DNA from 2 places in the Clostridium sp. 19966 genome. Region 1 is predicted to be linked to the other one. Evidence: a T-box and tRNA genes for the amino acid it is inferred to sense, from the RefSeq annotation. Region 1 holds a T-box; the other holds one or more tRNA genes.

Region 1 (7,689 bases):
AGCAGCTCTAAGCAAATTTTAATTACCTGACGTATAGCATCAATTAGAAGCAGTCGGGCCTCTTTTAGTTCTTCATTATTTGCATTTATTACTGGGCATTCATGATAAAACAAGGAGAATTTCTTGGCTATTCCATACACGTAATTTGCAATTATATTAGGACTTGCCTCCTGCAAGGCTCTGTCTATTACAATCCTTAAATTAGATAAATCCTTAACTAAATCAAATTCTATAGCTTCTTTTAGTAATGAAAAGTCAGCCTCCTTTGGTAAAGGCTTGCCATGCTTTTTCAAAATAGAATTAATACGGGCATAGCTATATTGCAAATATGGGCCTGAATCACCTTCAAAGCTTAAGGCAGAATCCCAATAAAAGGTTACATTTTTATCATTAGCAATTTTTAAAAATGCATATTTTACTGCTCCGTAAGCAATAGCTTTTGAGGTTTCTTCACTGAAGCTTTCATAGCGTTTCTCCATATTTTTTGTAGCTTTTAGCAAGGCTTCCTTCATAAAATCCTCAAGCAGCACTACATTTCCTTTTCTTGTAGCCATCTTTCCATCAGATAGTAAAACAAAGGAATAGTGGACAGGCTCAGGAGATTTATAGCCAAGCACCTCTAAAGCGGCTTTCACCTGTTGAAAATATAGTTTCTGATCTTCACCAAGTACAACAATATTTTTATCTGAATTGGTTTCTGCTTTATCTATGGTATAGGCAATATCTCTCAGCGGATATAAGGAGGTTTTATCTTTTCTGGTTAGCACTAAATAAGGTGCTTTCATCGGAAGCTTATATTCTTCTTGATTAAGGATTAGCCTTCCATCTGAAGCCTCCTCCAATTTATTTGTATCCTTAAGCAGCTGTAATATTTCTTCAACCCTATTGCTCCAAATATAATCGGACTCAAATTTAAAAGTATCGTATTTTATCCCAAGCTCTCCTAAAATTTTAGTTTGACCTTTTATACAGATATCAACAATGTTTCTGAATTTATCTTTAACTTCTATATCTCCATTTTCAAGCTTATGCAAGAGAGAAAAGATTTCTTTTTCCAGTTCAGGATTCTCTTCTACCTGCTTATTAATGTTTACATAGATGTCAAGTAAGTCATTGAAAGCTATATCTTTTTTATCTTTAACTCCAAGCAGAAGCATTGCGATTTGCTTGCCGATGTCATTAACGAAATAATGGGTGTTAACTTCATAGCCTTGAAAGCTTAATAATCGAACTATAACATCTCCGATTAATGCATTTCTGGCTCTTCCTACATGGGGAGAAGCATTTGGATTTATGCTGGTATGTTCTACCAAAGCTTTTTTACCTTTGCCCGCGAAAGAAGAACCGTAACTATCTTTTTTATCTTTTATTTCTGTTAAAATATCTTTTATAAATATAGTTCGATTAATAAAGAAGTTTAGATAGCCTCCATTAACTTCAATCTTTTCAATAAAGTCTGCTAATTGAAGCTGACTTCTAATTTCATTTGCAATTTCTATGGGACTTTTTCTTAGTTGCTTTGCAAATGCAAAACAGGGCAGTGCAATATCTCCTAATTTAGAATCGGGAGGAATAGTTAATATAACATTTTTTAAGCCAAAGCTTCGATCTAATAAAGCTTTAATTTTTTCTTGATATTTCAGCATATGTTTCATCCTTTCTAAATTATTGGCTCTGTTTTAACTCAGTGTTGATTTTTACACTGAGTTAAAACTTCCTTCAGTTCGGTAGGCTATGTTTTAAAATGTTGATATTATCGTTTAAGTTTTAGAAACCATGCTAGACGAAAAACGCCTTTATCAACAGTCTTTTAAAACATAGCCAAATTATTAATTATTTAGCTTATTTGCTGCAGCAAATAAAAAAACTCCTGTCTCAAGAAAGAGACGGAGTTGCCGTGGTACCACCCTAATTAGCATGAATTAAAAAAATAATGCTCACTCAAATCTTTATCGCAGACATGCGCTATCCCTACTGTTACTTCGGGGTAAGTTCTCCCTAGCTCTTTTCATATCCGTATTACTATCGGGCTCACACTCTATCCCAAATCGCTGCAATAAGTGACAGATACTACTTTTCTAGTTCATCAAATTGCCATATAATATGTTTTTTATATTATATGGTAGTATGTGTATAAAAGCAAGAGTGTTTTTAAAATTTTCTATAAACAGCCCCTTATAGAACTTACGCAAGGACTATAAGGGGTTATTTTTAATAGAATTTATTTGGTTTAGTAAGTTATAGTCTTTGTTCCTGCCTTTGCAATAAGTGCCTCATTTAAAGCTGAGTAGGTCATATTTCCTACTATACCGTCTTTAGTAAGGCTTTTGCTTCCTTGGAAGGAGATTACTGCATTTTTAGTGCTGGTGCCGAAGTTTCCAGAAGCGTCCTTTATGCTATAGCCTAATTGAGCAAGAGCACTTTGAAGTGAAGCCACATCTTTATTATTCATGCCGTATTTTAATGGTAAAGTAGAGATATATAGAGGCTTCTTATTTATAGTTATATCGAAGGCTTTTACATTGTCATATGCTTTTGTGCTTAATGCATCCTTAATATAAACCTTTATGCTGTAAGTGCCAGCAGTATTTGGAGTGAAGCTGAAGGACTGAGAGGCATTAAAGCTATTGTAAGTCAGCAGGCTTCCGTTGTAGTAGACCTCATACTTATAGTTTCCGCTTGCATTGCTGAAGCCTGTAGCATTTGTGTTAAAGCTTACGGTTTTTCCTTCATAAAAGGAACTGGCAGCAGTCACATTGGTGATTTGATCGCTATAAACTTTTGCTGAAAGCTGTTTAGTATCATCATAGTCCAGCAGGGAATACTGATCTTTTACGTAGGCATCTATAGTATAGCTTCCAGCAGCTGTTGGAATATAGTCTAGATTAGAAGCTGTGCTGAAAGCTCTTGTATATACCACATTTCCAGAATTCTTAATCACATATTTGAAAAGATAATTCTGTCCGCTGCCGCCTGAAGCAGTAGAATTAACACTGAGCTTATTGCCTAGCAGTATAGTGCTGCTGTTTTCTGTAAAGGAAGCTAAGGCTGCCTTTTCAGTAAGGCTTTGCAAATAGGTTCCTTGATAATAGAACTTTAGGATTGTGTCGAAGGTTTGTCCAGCTGCAGCTCTGTTTTTAGCGCCTATCTGACTCATTCCAAGACCATGTCCATTTCCTTTACCAGAGAAGGTGTATGCTCCGGCAGCTGAATCGTAGGTTACGGTGTAAAGATTGCTGGGCAGAGCTAGAAAAGTTCTAGTGCTGTCTTTTGTTACGGACTTTGTGTATTGCGTGCCTGTTGAAGCTTTGTAAATAATATTTATGTTTGCTACTCTTCCGCTGGCAAATCTTGTGATGGAAGTTAAATCTAATTTAACCAAGGTATCTGTTGAGGCTAAGTAGCCTTTTGCTATTAATGTGCTTTGAATTTGTGCATTAGTTAATATTCTATTGCCATTTGGCCATGCATCGCTTTCATAGGAATCTTGTACTGATCTTAAATATGGAACGTAGTTTCCCCAAACATTTTCACTGTTTTCAGATATACCGCCGTGCCAAGCAGAATATAAAGCTTCTACTAGCTTGTCATTATATAGAAGAACTTGTCCAGCTGTTTGATTTACTGCATTTATAGTATTTACATAAGCTGAGTTAAAGCCTTTGTATACCTGATAGAGGGGGGTATCATCAAAATCATAACCCTTTGCTGCTTCATAGCCAATTCTAGACAAGGCATAATTTCTTGCGGCTACAGCCTGAGCTTTTAATGCCTCCAAAGTGAAGGAATCAGACATTTCATAGCCTACTACCCCTTTCAAGTAATTTTCCATGTCTATAGAATTTATGGGTAGAATTTTATTATTGTACATTTTGAATAGGAAAGCTCCCATGTATTTGTTTGTAGCTGTACCAGAAGTTATGGCTATAAGGTTTTCACCGCTGCTGGGAGTCAAAGCAATTTGGCTTTGAGCTGTTCCATTTAACAGAATATTATTGCCGCTAATGCTCAAATTTAGTGTTGTTCCAGATAAATAAGCTTGTCCGTTTATGGCGTAATTACCGTTTAAGGTAATACTCATGTTTGCAGCGGACATGCTTACAAGTCCAACTTTTACATTGCTGTAATAAGAAATGTTGCTATAGGCATAGACTTTTTTTACAAGTAATGAAGGAAATATGAGAGTTATAAATAAAACTACGGTAAAAATCTTAGAGTAATGCTTAACCATTTTGACTCCTCCTTTTGCTCTAGTGATCTTTTATAGCTTAATTATAGCTTTATTAGGGGGGAGCACATAGATTCTAAAAGTCTCTTTTTATAGGGACTTTAGTCCCTATTGTTTCGATAAAAAATATAATTTATATTTTGCTGGCATTTAAAACTTCCTTCTTTTTCTAAAGTTATTTGATATAATAATAAATATCAGGTTATTTTCAAATAATAAGTGGTATAAATTATAAATAGAGGTGATATTGATGAATGAATTTGAAAAAGATAATATTTACAGCGGCTTTAAGTTTATAAATGAAGAAGAGCTAAAAGAAATAAATTCTAAAGCCTTTACGTTTGAACATGTTAAAAGCGGAGCAAAGCTTTTATATTTACAAAATGAAGATGATAACAAGGTGTTTTCCATAGGTTTTAGAACACCGCCAAAGGACAGCACTGGAGTATTTCATATACTTGAGCATTCAGTGCTTTGCGGCTCCGAAAAATATCCTGTAAAAGAGCCATTCGTGGAGCTTTTAAAAGGTTCCTTAAATACCTTTCTTAATGCCTTTACCTTTAGTGACAAGACCATGTATCCAGTAGCCAGCAAGAATCATAAGGATTTTGCCAATCTTATAGATGTTTACATGGATGCAGTTTTTAAACCCAATATATATAAGCATAGAGAAATACTGGAGCAGGAAGGCTGGCATCACGAGATAAACAGTCCTGGAGAAGATATAAGCTACAAGGGAGTAGTTTACAATGAGATGAAGGGAGCTTTTTCATCACCAGAGGGAATACTCATGAGAAAGATACAGAATTCTCTTTTCCCAGATACTCCTTATGGCTTTGAATCCGGCGGAGATCCAGAATATATACCTGATTTAACCTATGAGAATTTTATTGAAAATCACAGAAAGTATTATAGCCCTGCTAACAGCTACATATATCTGTATGGAAATATGGATTTAAAAGAAAAATTACAGTATTTAGATAGAGAATATTTAAGCAAGTATGAAAAAATAGAGGTGGATTCCCACATAGAGGCTCAAAAGCCTATAGGAAATGTGGAGATAGTTGAAGAGTATCCTATTCTCCCTAATGAAGAAGAGGCGGATAAGACTTATTTAAGCCTTAATTTTGCAGCTTCAAAGGCTACTGATGCTGAAGAATATCTTTCTCTTGAGATTCTTGAGTATATTCTTCTTGAAAGCTCAGCTGCCCCTCTTAAAAAAGCTCTCTTAGATTCAGGCATATGCAAGGACGCTTTTGGAATGTATGACAACAGCATTCTTCAGACTTATTTCAGCGTCATTGCTAAAAATTCCAACGAAGATAAGAAGGAAGAGTTTAAAAAGGTGGTTTTTGATACCCTTAAAAGCCTTGCAGATAAAGGTATTGATAAGAAGCTCATAGAAGCTGCTATAAATGTGGCGGAATTTAAGCTTAGAGAAGCGGATTATCAGAGCATGCCTAAGGGACTTGTATACAGCATAAAATCAATGGATAGCTGGCTGTACGATGATGTTCCAACAAAGCATCTTAAATTTGAAGAAAGCCTTAAGAACATAAAGAAAGCTTTGACAGAGGATTATTTTGAGAAGCTTATAGAAAAATACTTCCTAAATAGTGATCACCAAAGCCTGGTTATAGTAAAGCCTTCAAAGACAGCAGCAGATGAGGCTAACTCAAAGCTTAAGGAAAAACTAGACAGCTTTAAAAAATCCCTTAGCAGTGATGAAATTGATATTTTAATAAAGAGAACAAAGAGTCTAAAGGAAAGACAATCCACTGAGGATTCACAGCAGGATCTGAGAAAGATACCAATGCTTTCCTTAGAGGATATAGATAAGAAGGCAGAGAGACTTCCTTTGGCAGAAAAGAAGATACAGGATGTAAAGGTACTTCACCATGATATACCTACTAATAAGATAGCGTACCTTAATTTGTACTTCTCAACCGCTCAGGTAGAGGCTGATAAAATTCAGTATTTATCACTGCTTGAAAATGTGCTTGGAAGAATAGATACTAAAAAATACAATTATGAAGATCTTTCTAATGAAATCAATATAAAAACTGGTGATATAGGCTTTGAAAATAATGTGTTTTCAGATAAGAAAACTGATGAAAAGTATTATCCTAAATTCGCAGTGAAGACAAAGGTGCTTTTAGATAAAGTAGGAGATTCTTTTGAACTTATAGATCAGATATTGTATCACAGTGTTTTTGAAAATAAGAAGAGAATTAAGGAAATAATACAAGAAATAAAATCAAGGCAGGAAATGAGCATAAATCAGAGAGGAAACTTAGTAGCGGCCAGAAGGCTTTTATCTTATTTCTCACCTGCTGGAAAGTACAGCGAGCATTTAAGAGGAGTGGAACTGTATCATTTTATATGTGACCTTGATAAGAATTTTGAAGCTAAATTTGAAGAGATTAAAGCTTCTCTTAAGGCTGTAGCAGGTAAGATATTCATCAAAGAGGCTTTAGTTATAAGCATAACTGGTGACCAAGAAATATATGCTGCTGTAAATTCTAATATAGGAAAAATAAAGTTTGCACAGGGTGAATTTAAAGAGGAGCTTCCTAAGCTTCAGCTTAATGAAAAAAATGAAGGACTTACAACCTCAAGCAAGGTACAGTACGTGGCTGCTGGCTTTAATTACAGAAAGCTTGGTTATGAATATTGCGGAAAGGTTCAGGTGCTTAAGAATATAATCTCTCTTAATTATCTCTGGAACAATGTAAGAGTAATGGGAGGAGCTTATGGCTGTGGTGCTTCTTTCCTTCAAAATGGTAATGTATATTTTTCTTCTTACAGAGATCCAAATCTTTCTGAAACCCTGAAGGTGTATGAGGATACCTATAATTTCTTAGAGGGCTTTGAAGCCGATGAATATGAGATGACTAAATATATAATAGGAACTATAGCCAGCTTAGATTATCCTTTGACTCCTAAGTCCAAGGGTGAATATTCCGATGGAAATTACTTCAGCAGCGTAACTTATGAAGAAACTCAAAAGGAGAGAGAAGAAGTTATAGAAACCACAAAAGAAGATATAAAGGCATTTTCACAGCTTCTTAAGGAAGTTATGGAGAAAGGTTATATCTGCGTACTTGGAAATGCTGAAAAAATACAGCAAAGTAAAGATAAATTCAACAGCATAGTAGATGTGTTTAAGTAATGAGCAGCACTTTAATTACAGGAGCTTCCAGTGGAATAGGCTTGGAGCTTGCTAAGGTTTTTGCTGCTAAGGGGCATGACTTAGTTCTAGTAGCAAGGAGCAAAGATAAGCTTGAATTGCTGTCAAAAGAGCTTGAAAATAAACATTCAATAAAGGCTCACATAGTAGATGAGGACTTATCTAAGCAAGGTGCAGCTAAAAGAGTTTATGACAGAATAAAAAAGCTTGGAGCAGCAGTAGAGATATTAGTTAATAATGCAGGGCTAGGCGCAGTGGGGGAGTTTTGTGA
Region 2 (7,689 bases), on a different contig from region 1:
TGAGCTTCAGCTTCATATAGAAGAGCTTTCAGAAACCATAAAGCAGCTGGAGGAAAGAAAAAAGGAAATAGAGATAAGCAATATGGCAGCGGTATTATCAAGTGAGCTTAGGGATGGAATGCCTTGTCCTGTGTGCGGCTCCTTAGAACATCATAATAAGCATACTGTTTTTGATATGAAAGAGCTTAAAGAAATTGATGAAAATATTGATAAGCTTAAGCTTGAGATAAATGTTATAGAAAATAAGTTTAAAGAAGTTTCCATAGAAAAGATAAGTCTGGAAAAGAAAAGAGAACATATCTTGGGAGAAATTTTACCTTTGGAAGAAAAATATAAAGGAATGGATTTGAATTTTATAGAGGAACAAAAGCATTCACTAGAAGAAGAATTTAAGACTACGGAGAGTAAAATTCAGAATTTCACTAAAGGGAAAGAGGAGCTTGACCAGAAAATATCAAATTTAAAGGAAGAAAAGAATCAGATACAGCAGAAAGAAATAGCTTTCACGGAAAAGTATAACAGTGAAATCAATGCCTATGAGGAAGCAGCTAAAGAGCTTGAGGCTTCTGTAGAAAAGCTTAAGCCTTTAGAATTTGATTTAAGAGGTTTAAAAATTCAATTTAAGGTTGATAATATAGAAGAAGCACAAAAGAGCATTCTAAACAGAGAAAAAGAAGAGAAAATTCTTAAGGATAAATTAAAAGCAGCAAATGAGCTTTTAGAAAAAAATTCTATAGATAAAGAAAAAGCATTAGAAGAAAGAAATAAACTTGATATAGAAATTGCTAAAATACTTGAGAGCGGCAAAGAAAAGAGAGCTGTAATTGACAGAGAAGAAAAATATATAAATGAACTTACTGAGGGAAGAGAAGCTTTAAGCTATATAGAAGAAATAAGGAAGAGAAAAAAGGCTATAGTTGAAGAAGAAGCTGTTCTTAAGGAAATGCTAGAAGATTGCAGAAAAGAAAATAAAGAACTTAGCGATAGGCTCATCACAGAAAACTCTAGCATGAACCTTATGATAAGTCAGAAGCAGTTAAAAAAAGAAAATTGTCTAACGCAGGTGAAGCAATATAATTTTAAGGACTTTGCTTCTGTAGAAAAAGGAATCATAGCTGAAGCTGAAATGGAAATTGTGGAAAAATCCATAGAGAAATATGACAGCAGTTTAAATAAGGTAAGAGCCAATATAGAAGGTGTCAAGAAGAGAATAGGAGATAAGGTATTAGATGAGGGACAGTGGAACTTAATAATACTAAGAAGAGAGGAACTCAGTAAAAGTTTTGAAGAAAATATAAAAGAAATAGCTTCCTATGGTAAGGGAATAAAAGATATGGAAAGAGAATTGGAAGAATATAAACTTTTGAGAAAAGAAAAGAAGAGGCTTCAGCATGAATTCAGCTGCATGGAGGACATATCCAAATTAGTTGAGGGAAATAAATTTGTTGAGTTTATAGCCATGAATCAAATGAAATATATATGCAAAGAAGCATCAAAAAGGTTAAAGAGTATTACAGGGGGAAGGTATGCTTTAGAAATAGATTCAAATGGAAACTTCATTATGAGGGATGACTTTAATGGCGGAGCTAGAAGATCTACAGGAACTCTATCTGGAGGAGAAACCTTTCTGACCTCTTTAAGCTTAGCACTATCTTTGTCATCTCAGATACAATTAAAAGGAAGTGCTCCTTTGGAGTTCTTTTTCTTGGACGAAGGTTTTGGAACTTTAGATACAGATGCCTTAGATACAGTTATGTCTTCTCTTGAAAGACTTCATTCAGATAGGCTTTGTGTAGGTATAATAAGTCATGTAGAGGAAATAAGGAACAGGGTGCCTGTTAAGTTATTAGTAGAAGCTGCACAATATGGAATTTCTGGAAGCAGAGTAAAGATAGAATTAAGCTAGTTATAATTTTTATAAAAATTACCTTTAACAGTAAATTGTAAATTTTACAGTTTCAGCATATTATTGAATTTTTTAGAAGATATTCTTGCTTTCTTAAGTAAATTTTTATTAAAAATACACACAAAATTTTAAAAGTAACTAAAAAAGTAGTAATTCATAGAGGATTTTCCATCAATATGTAGAATATATTGATTGTTACCAAAAATCAAATAGCCTTAAAAGTAAATATGGAATATTTTATATAAAATAAAAATATAATGATATGATTCTTTTATTATTTTTGGAGGGTATAAATGGAACAGTTAGATGATTATTTACAAGGTATTTATGGGGAATTTAAATGTGTATTGAATAATGAAAAAAAGGAGCTGTTTTCCTTCTTTGGCTCGTCTTTGTTAAAGCTTCTTTCTGATGGTATATATTTTAAGATAGGCAGTAAGATAATATTTTCTAATCCTTCGGCCAATAATATTTTTACTGGAAATTCTGAGAATAGTGTGGTGGGTTACGATATAAAACATTTACTTATAATGGAAGGTGAAAATTTAGATTTATATTGCAAAGCGATGATGCAGCTGGAAATTCAGGGAGAATTAAGCCCAACTCGAGTTAAAATAAGGAGAAGGTCGGATAATGAGGAAAAATATTTAGAGTTCGAAGGAAAAAATTATATATTTAAAGGTAAAAAAATATTTGTAGGTATCATCAGGGACATATCAGATAGCATGTTAGTGAAGGAATATAGAGAAGAATATGAGAAAAGTGCTAACATGCTTGATGAAATGTTAAAGTCAGACATGTTGAAAACTCAGTTTTATGAAAATTTGTCTCATGAATTAAGAACTCCTTTAAATGTAATCTTAGGAGCTGTTCAACTGCAAAATTTAATTTTTGATAAAAATACTTGCGAAGTTGGAAGAAGCAGTGCTAGAAAATACAATAGAATAATAAGGCAGAATTGTTACAAGCTATTAAGAATAGTGAATAATTTATTAGATATAACCAAGCTGGAATATGGAAGAATGGATCTGCAGCTCAAAAATAGTAATATAATAGCTGAAATTGAAGATGTGACTATGTCGGTGGTGGAATATGCTTCTAGCAAAGGGATTGAATTGATTTTTGATACGGATATTGAAGAGAAATATATGGCTTTTGATGAGGATAGCATTGAGAGAATAATGATGAATCTTCTATCAAACGCAGTAAAATTCACATCACCAGGTAAAAAAATTTTTGTAAATGTGAAGGATTTGCAAAATCAGCTTCTTATATCTGTGAAAGATGAAGGAGAAGGAATAGCTAAAGAGGAGCTTGAAAAAATTTTTGATAGATTTTCTCAAGTGGATAGTAATCTTACAAGAAGAAGCAAAGGTACGGGAATAGGTCTATCATTAGTGAAGTATTTAGTGGATCTTTATGAAGGCTCCATATGGGTAGATAGCAAATTAAATGAAGGAACTGAATTTACTATAAAGCTTCCTGTAAAACTTGTGGAAGACGATGATTCGAAAATTAATGAAAATTTTATAAGGCAGAATAAGATTGAAAGAGCTTGCGTAGAATTTTCAGATATATATAATCTTGAATAAGGAAATAATTTTAAAATTTATTTGATTTTTTTAGATGTTTATGCTAATATAGTAATGTTATTTTGCGGCTGTACCTCAATTGGATAGAGGACTCGGCTACGAACCGAGGTGCTACGGGTTCGATTCCTGTCAGCCGCATTTATATGAAACTATGAGTTCTTCTCATAGTTTTTTTGTTTGGTAAAGCTCCAATAAGTACAAAAAAGCTGTTGGCTATAATAATAGCATTTTCAGGCTGCTTGCTAACCTCTGGTGTAATTAGCAGCAAAGAAAAATTATCTGCTATAGGAGTTTTATGCGGACTATTATCAGCAGTTTTCTACTCATTCATGAATGTATATTCCGGTAAAAACCTTAGGAATACGGACTCACTTACCATCAATTTCTACTCCACGATATTTTCTTTGATTTCATTAATTATATACAGACCTCCTATATTTTTATTAAAGGTTCTGTTATAAATCAGTGTTGATTTTTCACTGATTTATAACTTCCTTTAGTTCGGGAGGCTGTGTTTTAAAATGTTGATATTATCGTTTGAGTTCATTTGCGAAAAACGCCTTTATCAACATCCTTTTAAAACATAGTCTTATTAAAAGGAGAATATAATTTATCCTTGATAATATTCACAGCTATATTAGCAGTATTATGTGAGATAGTGCCTCTAACTCTGCTTTATTCATCAATAAAGCATATAGGCTCTTTAAGAGTATCTATAATAGGAAATTTAGAAATACCAGTAGCAATAATATTTTCTTACTTTGCTCTAGGAGAAAGGATAAATATTGCTCAAATTCTGGGTGCATGCATGGTAGTATATGCTGCCTATACTGTTCAAAAAATAGAGAATTAAAACAAAACTTTCGTTTGCTTTCGAATATTTTTTAAAAAAACGTTGACAAAAGAAATAAAACGTAATAAAATAAAATCAAACAAAGATAATAATAACAAACGCAATATAAATGTAAGGAGTAAGGAAATGTTTGGTGAAGAAAGAAAAGCTCAAATAATTAACTTACTAAAGCTTCAGGGTGATGTAAAGGTTTCCAATTTAGCTGATACCTATAAAGTTTCAGAAGTTACTATACGAAAGGATTTGCAAGAATTAGAAGAAGAAGGGCTTATCAAAAGAGTTCATGGAGGAGCAGTATTAGTTCATAATACAAAATTTGAACCTACTTTCTATGAAAAAGTTGATAAGTTCATAGAAGAAAAGATAGCCATAGGGAAGCAAGCTGCTTCTATGGTAGAGGATGGTGATACTGTAGCTTTAGACGGAGGAACTACAAATCTTCAAATAGCCAGAAATATAAGGGCAAATAATCTCACAGTAATAACTAATTCTCTAGATATAGCTATAGAGCTTTCTAATAATCACAGCAATGAAGTTATAGTTATAGGAGGAACTCTTAGAAGTCATACCAGAGCTCTTATAGGACCAATAGCAAGCAGCATATTAAAAAATGTAAGAGTGGATATAGCTTTTGTAGGAGCTAATGGAATATCTCTAGATTATGGTATCACCACACCAAACATGAATGAAGCGCAGACTAAACGTGAAATAATAGAAAGTGCAGAAAGGGTAATAATAGTTTGTGATCATAGTAAATTTAGCGAAGTATGTTTTGCTAAAATTACGGATTTTGACAAAATACATTATATAGTTACAGATAGCAAACTAGATGAAGGAGTGAGAAAAGAATTTAGAGAGAAGGGAATAAGAATAATTACAGCAAAGGAGGGGATTTAATGATTTTAACCGTAACTTTGAATCCTGCAGTAGATAAGACTATAAAAATATCTGATCTAAAGATTGGAGAAGTAAATAGAATAGATTTTTCCAGAGTAGATGCTGGTGGAAAAGGAATAAATGTTTCAAAGACTATAAAGCAGTTAGGCGGAAAAAGTACAGCATTAGGCTTTATAGGAGGCTCCAATGGAGAATTTATCAGAGAACATCTAGACAGTTCAGAAATAGAAAATGACTTTGTTAGAATACCTGGAGAAACTAGACTCAATACTAAAATAGTAGATATCGTAAATAATACTTATACGGATATAAATGAAAATGGTCCCCAGATATCTAAAGAAGAGCTTACAAAAATAAGAGAAAAAATAAGCTCCTATATGAAAGACGGAAACTTGATAGTTCTTTCCGGAAGCTTACCTAAAGGAATAAATGAAGACTTCTATAAAGAGATTATATTAGAAGCTAATGAAAAAAAATGTAGGGTTATATTAGATGTGGACGGTAAAAAGTTTACAGAAGCCATAAAAGCTGGACCATACCTTATTAAACCTAATATTCATGAATTAGAAAAAGCTTTTCAGGTTAGCATAGAGAGTGAACAAGAGCTCATCGACGTAGCAAAGGAAATCCTTGAATATGGAGTTGAATATGTGGTGGTATCAAGAGGACATGAAGGCTCCATAATGATAAGCAAAGACAAGGTGATTAAGGCAAAAGGAATTAAGGTTAAAGTAGGAAGCACTGTAGGAGCAGGAGATTCTATGGTAGGAGCATTAGCTTTATCCATAGAACAGGGGCAAAGCATGGAGGAAGCTTTAAGACTTGCAGCAGCCACTGGAACAGCCAATGTTACTACGGAGGGTACTCAAAGCCCGGATATAAGCTTAATAAACAAGTATTTAGAACAAATTGAATTGTTATATTTATAGAGGAGATGAAATTATGAACATTACAGAAATTATGAATAAGGATCTTATAAAGCTTGAATTGGAGGCAGACAATAAAAATGACGCCATCAGAGAATTAGCGGACATCATAGATAAGACTGGTAACTTAAACAATAAGGAAGAGTACATCAACGCAGTAATGGAGAGAGAAAAGGTATTTTCCACAGGAATAGGAATGGGAATAGCTATACCTCATGGAAAAACCAATGCAGTAAAAAAGCCAACTCTAGCATTCGGAAGAAGTAAAAAAGGCATAGATTATAATTCAATGGACGGAACTCCTGCAAAATTATTTTTCATAATAGCCGTACCGGAGGATTCAAATGATGAACATCTAAGATTACTGGCTCAAATCTCTAGAAAGCTTATGCATGAAGAGCTAAGAAACAATCTGTTAAATGCCAGTACTGCTGAAGAAATATTAAAATTCTTAGAATAAAAGGAAGGGGTGTATCAATATGAAAATAGTAGCTATTACATCATGTCCTACAGGAATTGCGCATACCTATATGGCTGCAGAAGCATTGTCTATCGCAGCCAAGGAAATGGGAGTTGATATGAAGGTTGAAACTCAAGGTTCTGTAGGAGCAGAAAATGTGTTGACAGAAAAGGAAATAAAAGAAGCAGATTGTGTCATCATCGCTGCAGATACTAATGTTTCTAAAGACAGATTTGTAGGCAAAAAAATGGTGGAAGTTGGAGTTTCAGATGCTATTAAAGATGCCAAGGGACTTATAGACAGGGCTAAGACAGCAAAAGCCTATAAAGCAGCTTCAGCGGATCTTACAGATGAAGTCAGCAAGATAAAAGAGCAGAAAAGCTCAGAGAGAAAAGGCCCTTATAAGCACCTTATGACAGGGGTATCCTTCATGATACCATTCGTAGTAGCTGGAGGTATTATAATAGCACTATCCTTTGCTTTTGGAATTACCGCCTTTAAGCAAGAGGGAACTTTAGCAGCAGCACTTATGAAGATAGGCGGCAGCAATGCCTTTGCATTGATGGTTCCTATACTATCTGGTTATATCGCATATTCAATAGCTGATAGACCAGGACTTGTACCAGGTATGGTTGGCGGTATGTTGTCAGCTTCCTTGGGAGCAGGTTTCTTAGGCGGTATAGTATCAGGTTTCATGGCTGGTTACTTCGTAGAATTTTTAAAGAAAACGATTAAGCTTCCAAAATCACTTCAAGGTTTAATGCCAGTGCTGGTACTTCCTATAATATCTACTCTTGTAGTAGGTTTGGCAATGATATATATAGTTGGAGCACCTATGGCAGCTATAAATACAGCTATGAGTGATTGGCTTAAAAACTTAAGCGGTGCGAACTCAGTATTACTTGGAATCATATTAGGACTTATGATGGCCTTTGACTTAGGAGGACCAGTAAACAAAGCAGCCTATGCCTTTGGTACAGCTACACTAGCAAGTGGACAGCCATCCATGGTTATGGCAGCAGTTATGGCAGCAGGTATGACACCTCCTTTAGGAG

The links. The T-box of region 1 lies ahead of argS (arginine--tRNA ligase). A T-box ahead of a tRNA ligase gene usually reads a tRNA of that ligase, here a tRNA-Arg.
Region 2: it encodes a tRNA-Arg, which carries the amino acid that the T-box ahead of argS (arginine--tRNA ligase) is inferred to sense. The anticodon was not compared.

Annotation. Positions count from the first base shown of each region.
Region 1 is NZ_JACTOJ010000018.1:92,700-100,388, reverse strand. It holds gene argS (arginine--tRNA ligase) at 1-1,646, opposite strand, end outside; T-box leader at 1,880-2,096, opposite strand; gene IAI10_RS17275 (SpoIID/LytB domain-containing protein) at 2,231-4,231, opposite strand; gene IAI10_RS17270 (insulinase family protein) at 4,479-7,400, shown strand; gene IAI10_RS17265 (SDR family oxidoreductase) at 7,400-7,689, shown strand, end outside.
Region 2 is NZ_JACTOJ010000020.1:57,463-65,151, forward strand. It holds gene IAI10_RS18185 (SbcC/MukB-like Walker B domain-containing protein) at 1-1,906, shown strand, start outside; gene IAI10_RS18190 (PAS domain-containing sensor histidine kinase) at 2,200-3,498, shown strand; tRNA gene IAI10_RS18195 (tRNA-Arg) at 3,563-3,636, shown strand; gene IAI10_RS18200 (EamA family transporter) at 4,082-4,351, shown strand; gene IAI10_RS18205 (DeoR/GlpR family DNA-binding transcription regulator) at 4,478-5,248, shown strand; gene pfkB (1-phosphofructokinase) at 5,248-6,177, shown strand; gene IAI10_RS18215 (PTS sugar transporter subunit IIA) at 6,191-6,634, shown strand; gene IAI10_RS18220 (fructose-specific PTS transporter subunit EIIC) at 6,654-7,689, shown strand, end outside.